DNA from 2 places in the Micrococcus sp. M4NT genome. Region 2 is predicted to be linked to the other one. Evidence: riboswitches for the same ligand, from Rfam matches in the RefSeq annotation. Region 2 holds a riboswitch; the other holds the start of a gene.

Region 1 (4,204 bases), on a different contig from region 2:
GCGGGCGCGTCCAGGTCCGGGGCGATCACGGTCACCTCGTGGCCGGCGTCCCGCAGGCGCACGGCCGTCGCGAGGCCGACGATCCCGGCCCCCACCACCACGCAGCGCATGGGCTCCTCCTCACGGCGGCATGATCCGCATCGAGTCTGATGGTCGGCGCGCCCCGCGCGTGCGCGGACTGCGTCCCTCTCAGCCCGCTGTGGCGCGGGCTCCCATGGATGCCGCCCAGCATACGCCGGGTGGGCGGACGTGGCAGGGTGGGCGCATGCCGCACCGCCCCGCCGCCCTCGCCACACGCGCCGAGCGCGCCCGCCGCCTCGCGGGCGCCCGCCTGTACGTCTGCACGGACCTCTCCCGCCACGTCCGCGACGACGGCGCCCTCGACGCCGGCGCGTTCGCCGCCTTCGCGGCCGCGTGCTTCCGCGGCGGCGTGGACGCCCTGCAGGTGCGGGACAAGCGGGTCGAGGTGGGCGTCGAGCTCGAGGCCCTGGCGATCGTGGTGGAGCTGGCGCGCGAGCACGGGGCGCTGTCCGCCGCGAACGACCGGGCCGATGTCGCACTCCTAGCCGGCGTGGACGTGTTCCACGCGGGCCAGGACGACCTGACGAGCACGCAGGCGAGGCGCGTGCTCGGCCCCGAGGTGCTGCTCGGGCGGTCCTGCCGCACCGAGGAGCAGGTGCGCGGGGCCGCGGCCGATCCGGAGCTGGACTACTTCTGCACCGGGCCGGTGTGGGAGACGCCGACCAAGCCCGGCCGGGCCGCCGTGGGGCTCGCTCTGCCGCGGTTCGCGGCGGAGATCACCGCCCCCGGCGGCGAGGCGGCGGGACGTGTGTTCTTCGCGATCGGCGGGATCGACGAGGACCGTGTGCCCGCGGTGCTGGGCACGGGCGCCGAGCGGATCGTGGTGGTGCGGGCCGTGACCGGCGCCGACGATCCGGAGGCGGCGGCGCGGAGTCTGCGTGCGGCGGTCACGGGCTGACGCTGCCGCGCCCGGGTGGGAGCGGCGCGGCAGCGCCGCGTGGACGACCCCCGCCCTCGCCACGGGGTCATCGACCGTGACCATGACGCGGTCGTGCTCCTGCGTCTCGTCGAGGGGGACCTCCAGGAGCGGCCTCGTCGAACTCCCTGGGTCTGCCCATGGTTCGAGGGCAGCCATTCCAGAACGATCAGTCCCGATCGCCCGCCCCCCGGTCCCGATGGCTGTGGTCGAGCGGGCCGTGCCAGCGGTCGGTGCGCCGGCCGACGTCGAGCCGCTCCCCCGCCGCGATGGCCTCCGCGAGCCACGGCTTGGCCGTGCGCAGGGCGTCCTCCCAGGCCGTCCCGCCCGCGGCGAGCACCGCGAGCGCCGAGGAGAGCGTGCAGCCCGTTCCATGCGTCGACCGGGAGGAGACGCGCGCGCCGCGCACCTCGGTGACCCGGCCCTCGGGGCCGATCACGGCGTCCGGGACCCCTTCCGCGAGGTCCGCGGCATGCCGGAGGTGGCCGCCCTTCAGGACGACCGTCACGCCGTGCTCCGCGGCGAGGCCGCGGGCCAGCTCCAGGGCGTCCACCCACCGCGCGGGGACGTCCGCGCCGGTCAACGCCGCGAGTTCGGGCAGGTTGGGCGTGACGACGTCCACCGCTGCGAGCAGCGGCGCCCACCCGGCGGGCACGGCGGCGTCGGAGAGCGCGTCCCCCGAGCTCGCCACCATCACGGGATCCAGCACGACGCGCGGGGGCCGGACCCGCTCGAGCCAGTCGCGGACGGCATCCCGGAGCTCGGGCGAGCCGAGCATGCCGATCTTCACGGCGTCGAGCCCAATGTCCGCGGCGACCGAGTCCAGCTGGGCGCGGACGACGTCGACGGGCAGCGGATGCACCGCCTGCACGCCCTGCGTGTTCTGCGCCGTGACGGCCGTGATCGCGGTGAGCCCATAGCCGCCCCACGCCGCGATGGTCTTGAGGTCGGCCTGGATGCCGGCGCCGCCGCCGGAGTCGGAGCCGGCGATGGACAGGACGCGGGGCACGGACCGGCAGTCGGGGGCGCTCATGCGGCCCAGGGTGCCACGTCCGGCGCCCCCGCCGTGCGGTTCGACACACGCGGCCCGGATGGTCTAGCGTCCGTGGCATCCCCACGGGGGCCCCTGGCATGGGGCTGAGATCGGACTGACGCCGTCCGACCACCGTCTGAACCTGTCCGGGTCATGCCGGCGAAGGAAGAAGGAGACACGGCCATGGCCGTTTCCGAGCGCACCGCTCCGCCCACCACCCCTGCCCCCGCCGAGGCCGCCGCGTCCGAGTCCGCCGAGGCCGGCGCCGCCGTCGTCGCGGAGGAGAACTACCCCACGCACCGCCTGGGCTTCCTCGAGGACCCCGAGCACGGCATCCGCGTGCCGGTGACCCGCGTGCACCAGGACGACTCCCCCGACGGCACCCCGAACGAGCCGCTCACCGTGTACCGCACCATGGGCCCGGGCGCCGACCCCACCCGCGGCCTTCCGCCCCTGCGCGCGGAGTGGATCCGCACGCGCGGCGACGTCGAGGAGTACGCGGGCCGCGAGCGCGACCTGCTCGACGACGGCCGCTCGGCCGTGCGCCGCGGCGCCTCCACCCAGGAGTGGCAGGGAGAGAAGCGCGCACCCCTGCGCTCGGCCGAGGGCCGGCGCGTGACCCAGATGCACTACGCCCGCCGCGGGGAGATCACTCCGGAGATGCGCTTCGTGGCGCTGCGCGAGGGCCTGGACGTCGAGCTGGTCCGCTCCGAGGTGGCCGCCGGGCGCGCCATCATCCCCGCGAACGTGAACCACCCCGAGGCCGAGCCGATGATCATCGGCAGGGCGTTCGCCGTGAAGGTCAACGCGAACATCGGCAACTCTGCGGTCACCAGCTCGATCGCCGAGGAGGTCTCCAAGCTCGAGTGGGCCACCCGCTGGGGCGCGGACACCGTCATGGACCTCTCCACGGGCGACGACATCCACACCACCCGCGAGTGGATCCTGCGCAACTCCCCCGTGCCGATCGGCACCGTGCCGATCTACCAGGCCCTCGAGAAGGTCGGCGGCGACCATCAGGCGCTGACCTGGGACGTCTTCCGGGACACCGTGATCGAGCAGTGCGAGCAGGGCGTGGACTACATGACGATCCACGCGGGCGTGCTGCTGCGCCACGTGCCGCTCTCCGCGGACCGCGTCACGGGGATCGTCTCCCGCGGCGGGTCGATCATGGCCGGCTGGTGCCTGGGGCACCACAAGGAGAACTTCCTCTACGAGCACTACGACGAGCTCTGCGAGATCTTCGCGCGCTACGACGTGTCCTTCTCCCTCGGCGACGGCCTGCGCCCCGGCTCCGTGGCGGACGCCAACGACGCCGCCCAGTTCGCCGAGCTGGACACGCTCGCCGAGCTGACGCGGCGCGCCTGGGAGCACGACGTCCAGGTCATGGTGGAGGGCCCCGGGCACATCCCGCTGCACCTCGTGCGCGAGAACGTGGAGCGCCAGCAGGAGCTGTGCCAGGGCGCCCCGTTCTACACGCTCGGCCCGCTCGTCACGGACATCGCCCCGGCGTACGACCACATCACCTCGGCCATCGGCGCCACGGAGATCGCCCGCTACGGCACGGCGATGCTCTGCTACGTCACGCCCAAGGAGCACCTGGGCCTGCCGAACCGCGACGACGTGAAGACGGGCGTGATCACCTACAAGATCGCGGCGCACGCCGCCGACGTCGCCAAGGGACACCCGGGCGCCCGCGACCGCGACGACGCCCTCTCCAAGGCCCGCTTCGAGTTCCGCTGGCGCGATCAGTTCGGCCTGGGCCTGGATCCGCAGCTCGCCGAGGAGTACCACGACGAGACGCTGCCCGCCGAGCCGGCCAAGACCGCGCACTTCTGCTCGATGTGCGGGCCGAAGTTCTGCTCGATGCGCATCAGCCAGGACATCCGCTCCGAGTTCGGCACGGCCTCGGACCAGGCGCGGATCGCGGAGGCGGGCATGGCCGCGAAGTCCGCGGAGTTCCGGGCCGCCGGTGGGTCCGTGTACCTGCCCGAGCCGAGCCTGCGCCGGCCCGAGGGGGACGGGGTGCTCGCGAGGGACTGAGCGGTCCGTGCCGCGACGCGGGGGCCAGGGTGCCGGCCATGAGCACCTCCCCCCGCGCGCGGTGCGAACCTGCCCGCGATCGCGGCGGCCACCGGCTACCCCTGGGCGGAATGGAGGCGCGTCCGCCGGCC
Region 2 (4,204 bases):
GCCAGCGTGGCGGCCACGGGCAGCGCGTCCGCGCGGGTGAGGCGGCGCAGCGGGGCGTCCCGCAGGCGCAGGGCGCGCACGCTCCGCGCCGCGGTGGCCCCGGAGATCCCGACGGCGGCCATGACCACCAGGAACTGCAGCGTGGAGAACACCGCGGCCACCCGCAGGTCCAGGTACACCGAGGTCTGCACCCAGATCTCGGACTCGAGGGTGCCGTAGCCCGGCCGGCCCAGGGTCTGGACGATCCCGAACGCCGAGGAGCAGAAGAGGAACACGAGCGCGGCCGAGCTGGCCACGGCGGGCGCCAGCTGCGGGAGGGTCACGGTGCGGAACGCGCGCCAGGGCGAGGCCCCGAGGGTGCGCGCGGCCTCCTCCTGCCGCGGGTCCAGCGACCCCCACAGCGCGCCCACCTGGCGCACCACCACGGAGACGTTGAAGAACACGAGGGCCAGCACGACGGCGGCGGTGGACTGGTCCAGGCCCGTCCACCCCAGCGGCCCGCCGGGGGCCAGCACGGCGCGGAACGCCACGCCCACGACGACGGTGGGCAGCACGAACGGGACCGTCACCACCGCGCGCAGCAGCGCGCGGCCCGGGAACGCCCGGCGGTGCAGCACGAGTGCGGCCGGCAGCCCGAGCAGGAGGGCGGCCACCGTGCCGGCCGCCGCCATCCCCAGGGTCTGCCCGAGGATCCGCCATGTGCGCTCGCGGGCGAGGACCTCGCCGAACGCGGTGAGGTCCAGTGCGCCGTCCGCGGACACGCCGCGCCACAGCATGGCCGCCACGGGCCACGCGAAGAACACCGCCAGGAACGCGAGCGGCACGACGGCGGCGAGCAGCCACCACGCGCCGATCCCGTCCCCGCCGGCCCGCGTGCGGCGCCGTCGCCGTCCGCCCGCGGGGCGACCCGGGGGCGCGAGGACGGGCTCGGCGAGCGCGGGCGGGCCGGGGACCTGAGAGGTCACTTCCCGGCGTGCTCCTCGTGCAGCGCGGTCCACTCCTTGAGCAGCTCCTCGCGCTCGGCGTCCACGGCCTTCGGATCCGGGGAAATGGGGTCCTCGGCGAGGGGGGCGTTCTCGGCCCACTCGGCGGGCAGCTCCACGGACTCGTCGATCGGGTACATGTACATGGACTCCGGCAGCGCCTTCTGCACGTCCTCGGAGAGGAGGAAGTCGATGAACGCCTGCGCGCCCTCGGGGTTCTTCGCGCCCTCGACGACGCCGGCGTACTCCGTCTGCGGGGTGCAGGAGGCCTCCAGGACGTCCGTGGCCGGGGCGAACGCGGGGGAGGAGGAGTAGGAGAGCACGATCGGGTACTCGCCCTTGCCCTCGCCGCCGGAGAAGTCGGTGTAGTACGCGTCCGACCACGAGGCGTCCACCTTGGCGCCGCCGTCGAGGGCCTTCTCCCACCAGCCCCTCCAATCGTCGCCGAACTCCTCCTTGGTGGCGGCCAGGAGGGCGAGGCCGGGGGAGGAGGTCACGGGGCTGGTGAGCACCGTCAGCGTCGCGTACTGGGGGTCGGTGACGTCCTCAAGGGAGTCGGGGACCTCCACCCCCTCCGCCTCGAACCACGGGGTGTCCACGTTGAGGCACACCTGCCCCTGGTCCACGGGGATCATCCGGCCCTCGACCACGCGGTCCTTCGCGGACTCGGGCAGGTTCGCGGGGGTGTACTCGGCCACCACGCCCTCGTCGATGAGCCGGTGCGTGGAGTGGTCCTCGATGCCGTACACGCCGTCCACCGTGGGGTGGTCCTTGGCGAGCAGCAGCTGGTTGACCACGGAGCCGGCGTCGCCCGGGGCGGTGGTGGAGAGCTGGTGGCCCGACTCCTGCTCGAACCGGGCGATGAGCTCCTCGGGCAGCGCGAAGGAGTCATGGGTCATGATCGTGACGGTCTTGCCACCGCCCGCGGAGTCGGAGCCGGAGGCGGCGGAGCCGGACGTGGTGGCCGCGGCCGCGGCGTCCGCGGAGCCCGCCGCGGAGGAGGAGCCGGAGCCCCCCTGGCCGGAGAGCGAGCAGCCCGTGAGGGCGAGGGCGGCGCCGGAGAGGGCTGCCAGCGCGGCGGTGCGCGGGCGGCGGGCGTGCTCGGTGGCGGTGCGGGTCATGCGGGTCTCCTCCTGCGCGGCGGGAGGGGCCGGGGGCGGGCCCGCGGCATGCGGACGCCCCGGGAAAGGGTCTCGACTTCCTTCGCCGGTGCGAGCCGGAGCAGGTTCGAGGGTCTGCGGCGGACCGCACTCTCAGCGCCGCTGCGGCGCTCCCCTGTCGATGTGGACTGGGGCGAGCCTATCGCGTCCGCGCCGACCTTAGACTGCACGCGTGAGCACCCCCGACGAGGCCGCGCCGGCCGGACCCGCCCCCGCCCCCCAGGTCGCCCCGGCGACGCCGGCCTCCGACTGGGACATCCGCCGGCCGCACCGGATGTGGCCGCGCATGCTCGTGATCGTGCTGACGCTCGCGGGCCTCGTGGTGCTCGTGCAGTTCCTGCAGGGCATCTCCTCCATCATCGCGCCCGTCTTCCTCGGGCTGAACCTCGTGATCGTGGCCTACCCCCTGCAGCGCTGGCTGATCGAGCGCGGCGTGCACCCCGTCCTCGGGGCCACGGCCACGGTGCTCCTCGTGGTCACCGTGCTGGCCGTGTTCGTGGGGCTGATCTTCTGGTCCGGGCTCGAGCTGGTGAGCTCCCTGCCCGAGTACGCGGGGCGGTTCCAGGCGATCATGCAGGACGTCTCGGCGTGGCTGTCCTCCCAGGGGCTCACCCCGGACATGGTGAACGCGCAGCTGCAGGCCGTGGACATCAAGCAGGTCACGGGCGCCGCCGTCACCGCGCTGACCGCCATCGCGTCCAACGTCTACGCGGTGGTGGGCCTGCTGATCACCGTGGTCATGGGGATGTTCTTCCTGGCCATGGACTCCATGGCCGTGGAGCGCCGCGTCCAGCTGCTGAGCTCGGCCCGCCGGGAGTTCGGCCAGGCGCTCATGGACTTCGCGGGCGGCGTGCGCCGGTACTGGGTGGTGACCACCGTGTTCGGGCTGATCGTGGCCGTCCTGGACGTCGTGGCGCTCCTGGTGATCGGCGTGCCGATGGCCCTCGTGTGGGGCGTGCTGAGCTTCCTCACCAACTACGTGCCCAACATCGGCTTCATCATCGGCCTGATCCCGCCGGCCATCCTGGGCCTCGCGGAGGGCGGTTGGCCCGCCTTCCTCGGCGTCGTCATCAGCTACTCGGTGCTCAACTTCGTGCTGCAGTCCATCATCCAGCCCAAGGTGGCCGGGGACGCGATCGGCGTGATCCCCACCGTCAGCTTCCTCTCCCTGCTGTTCTGGGCGTGGGTCCTCGGCCCGCTCGGTGCGATCCTCGCGCTCCCCTGCACCCTGCTGGCCAAGGCCATCCTGATCGACGCCGATCCGAACGCACGGTGGATCAACTCGCTGATCGCCTCGGACCTGAAGGGCATGGAGCGGAGGCAGTCCACCCTTCTGGCCCGGCTGCGCGGCGGCTCCTCCGCGGAGGAGGGCAGCCACACGCGCAAGGAGGCGCGCGGGGTGAGCGTGGGCCTGAGCCCCGCGGAGGCCCGGCGCGCCAAGCGGGGGCAGCCCCCCGCCGGGGTCAGCGGCATGGGGGAGCGGCCGGAGGATGCGGGGCCGCCGCTGAGTCCGGCCCCGGATCCCGTGGCCGGTCCTGCGGACGGGGCTGCACCAGCACCAGGTCGGTGAGGGAGCCGGCCAGGCGCAGCAGGGGAGGCGCCGGGAAGCGCAGCTGACGCCGTCCCGGGTGCAGCTCGGCCGTGAGCGCCGTGGCCGCCTCCTCCGTCGGCGCGTCCTCGAACGCCGGCCGCAGCACGTGCCCGCCCATCGGGACGGCGTCCACGAGCGAGCGCACCCCCTGCTCGGCGGGGTCGTAGGCCTCGGGCAGCGCGCCCCCGGGCACGGTGCGCACGCGCAGCGCACGGCCTGCCGCGTCCGGCGTGCCCTCGAGTCCGCGCAGCGCGGCCGCTCCGACCGCGTGCTCGGGGTGGAACCGGTCGGCACGCCAGTGCACCGCCAGCCGCCCCGGCTCGACGAAGCGCATCCAGCCGCCGAGGTGGCCCGGTCCGCCGAAAGGCCCGCTCCCCGGACGCCGGGGCAGGGCGGTCCAGACCACGCGCGTGACGCCCAGCAGGCCCGCGAGCTCGGCCTCCGCCTGGGCGGCGCTCCAGCCCGGGTTG

What was found. Region 2 has a riboswitch for thiamine pyrophosphate ahead of NJC10_RS02985 (thiamine ABC transporter substrate binding subunit). Riboswitches for the same ligand answer to the same signal wherever they lie in the genome.
Region 1: it holds a riboswitch for thiamine pyrophosphate, as region 2 does, so the genes downstream of both, thiC (phosphomethylpyrimidine synthase ThiC) here and NJC10_RS02985 (thiamine ABC transporter substrate binding subunit) in region 2, are expected to answer to the same signal.

The regions. Positions count from the first base shown of each region.
Region 1 is NZ_JAMYEH010000007.1:135,097-139,300, forward strand. It holds gene NJC10_RS06520 (FAD-dependent oxidoreductase) at 1-110, opposite strand, end outside; TPP riboswitch at 115-219, opposite strand; gene NJC10_RS06525 (thiamine phosphate synthase) at 266-979, shown strand; gene thiD (bifunctional hydroxymethylpyrimidine kinase/phosphomethylpyrimidine kinase) at 1,167-2,030, opposite strand; TPP riboswitch at 2,104-2,215, shown strand; gene thiC (phosphomethylpyrimidine synthase ThiC) at 2,214-4,073, shown strand; gene NJC10_RS06540 (hypothetical protein) at 4,112-4,204, shown strand, end outside.
Region 2 is NZ_JAMYEH010000003.1:116,374-120,577, forward strand. It holds gene NJC10_RS02980 (ABC transporter permease) at 1-965, opposite strand, end outside; gene NJC10_RS02985 (thiamine ABC transporter substrate binding subunit) at 962-2,104, opposite strand; TPP riboswitch at 2,165-2,270, opposite strand; gene NJC10_RS02990 (AI-2E family transporter) at 2,316-3,713, shown strand; gene NJC10_RS02995 (agmatine deiminase family protein) at 3,607-4,204, opposite strand, start outside.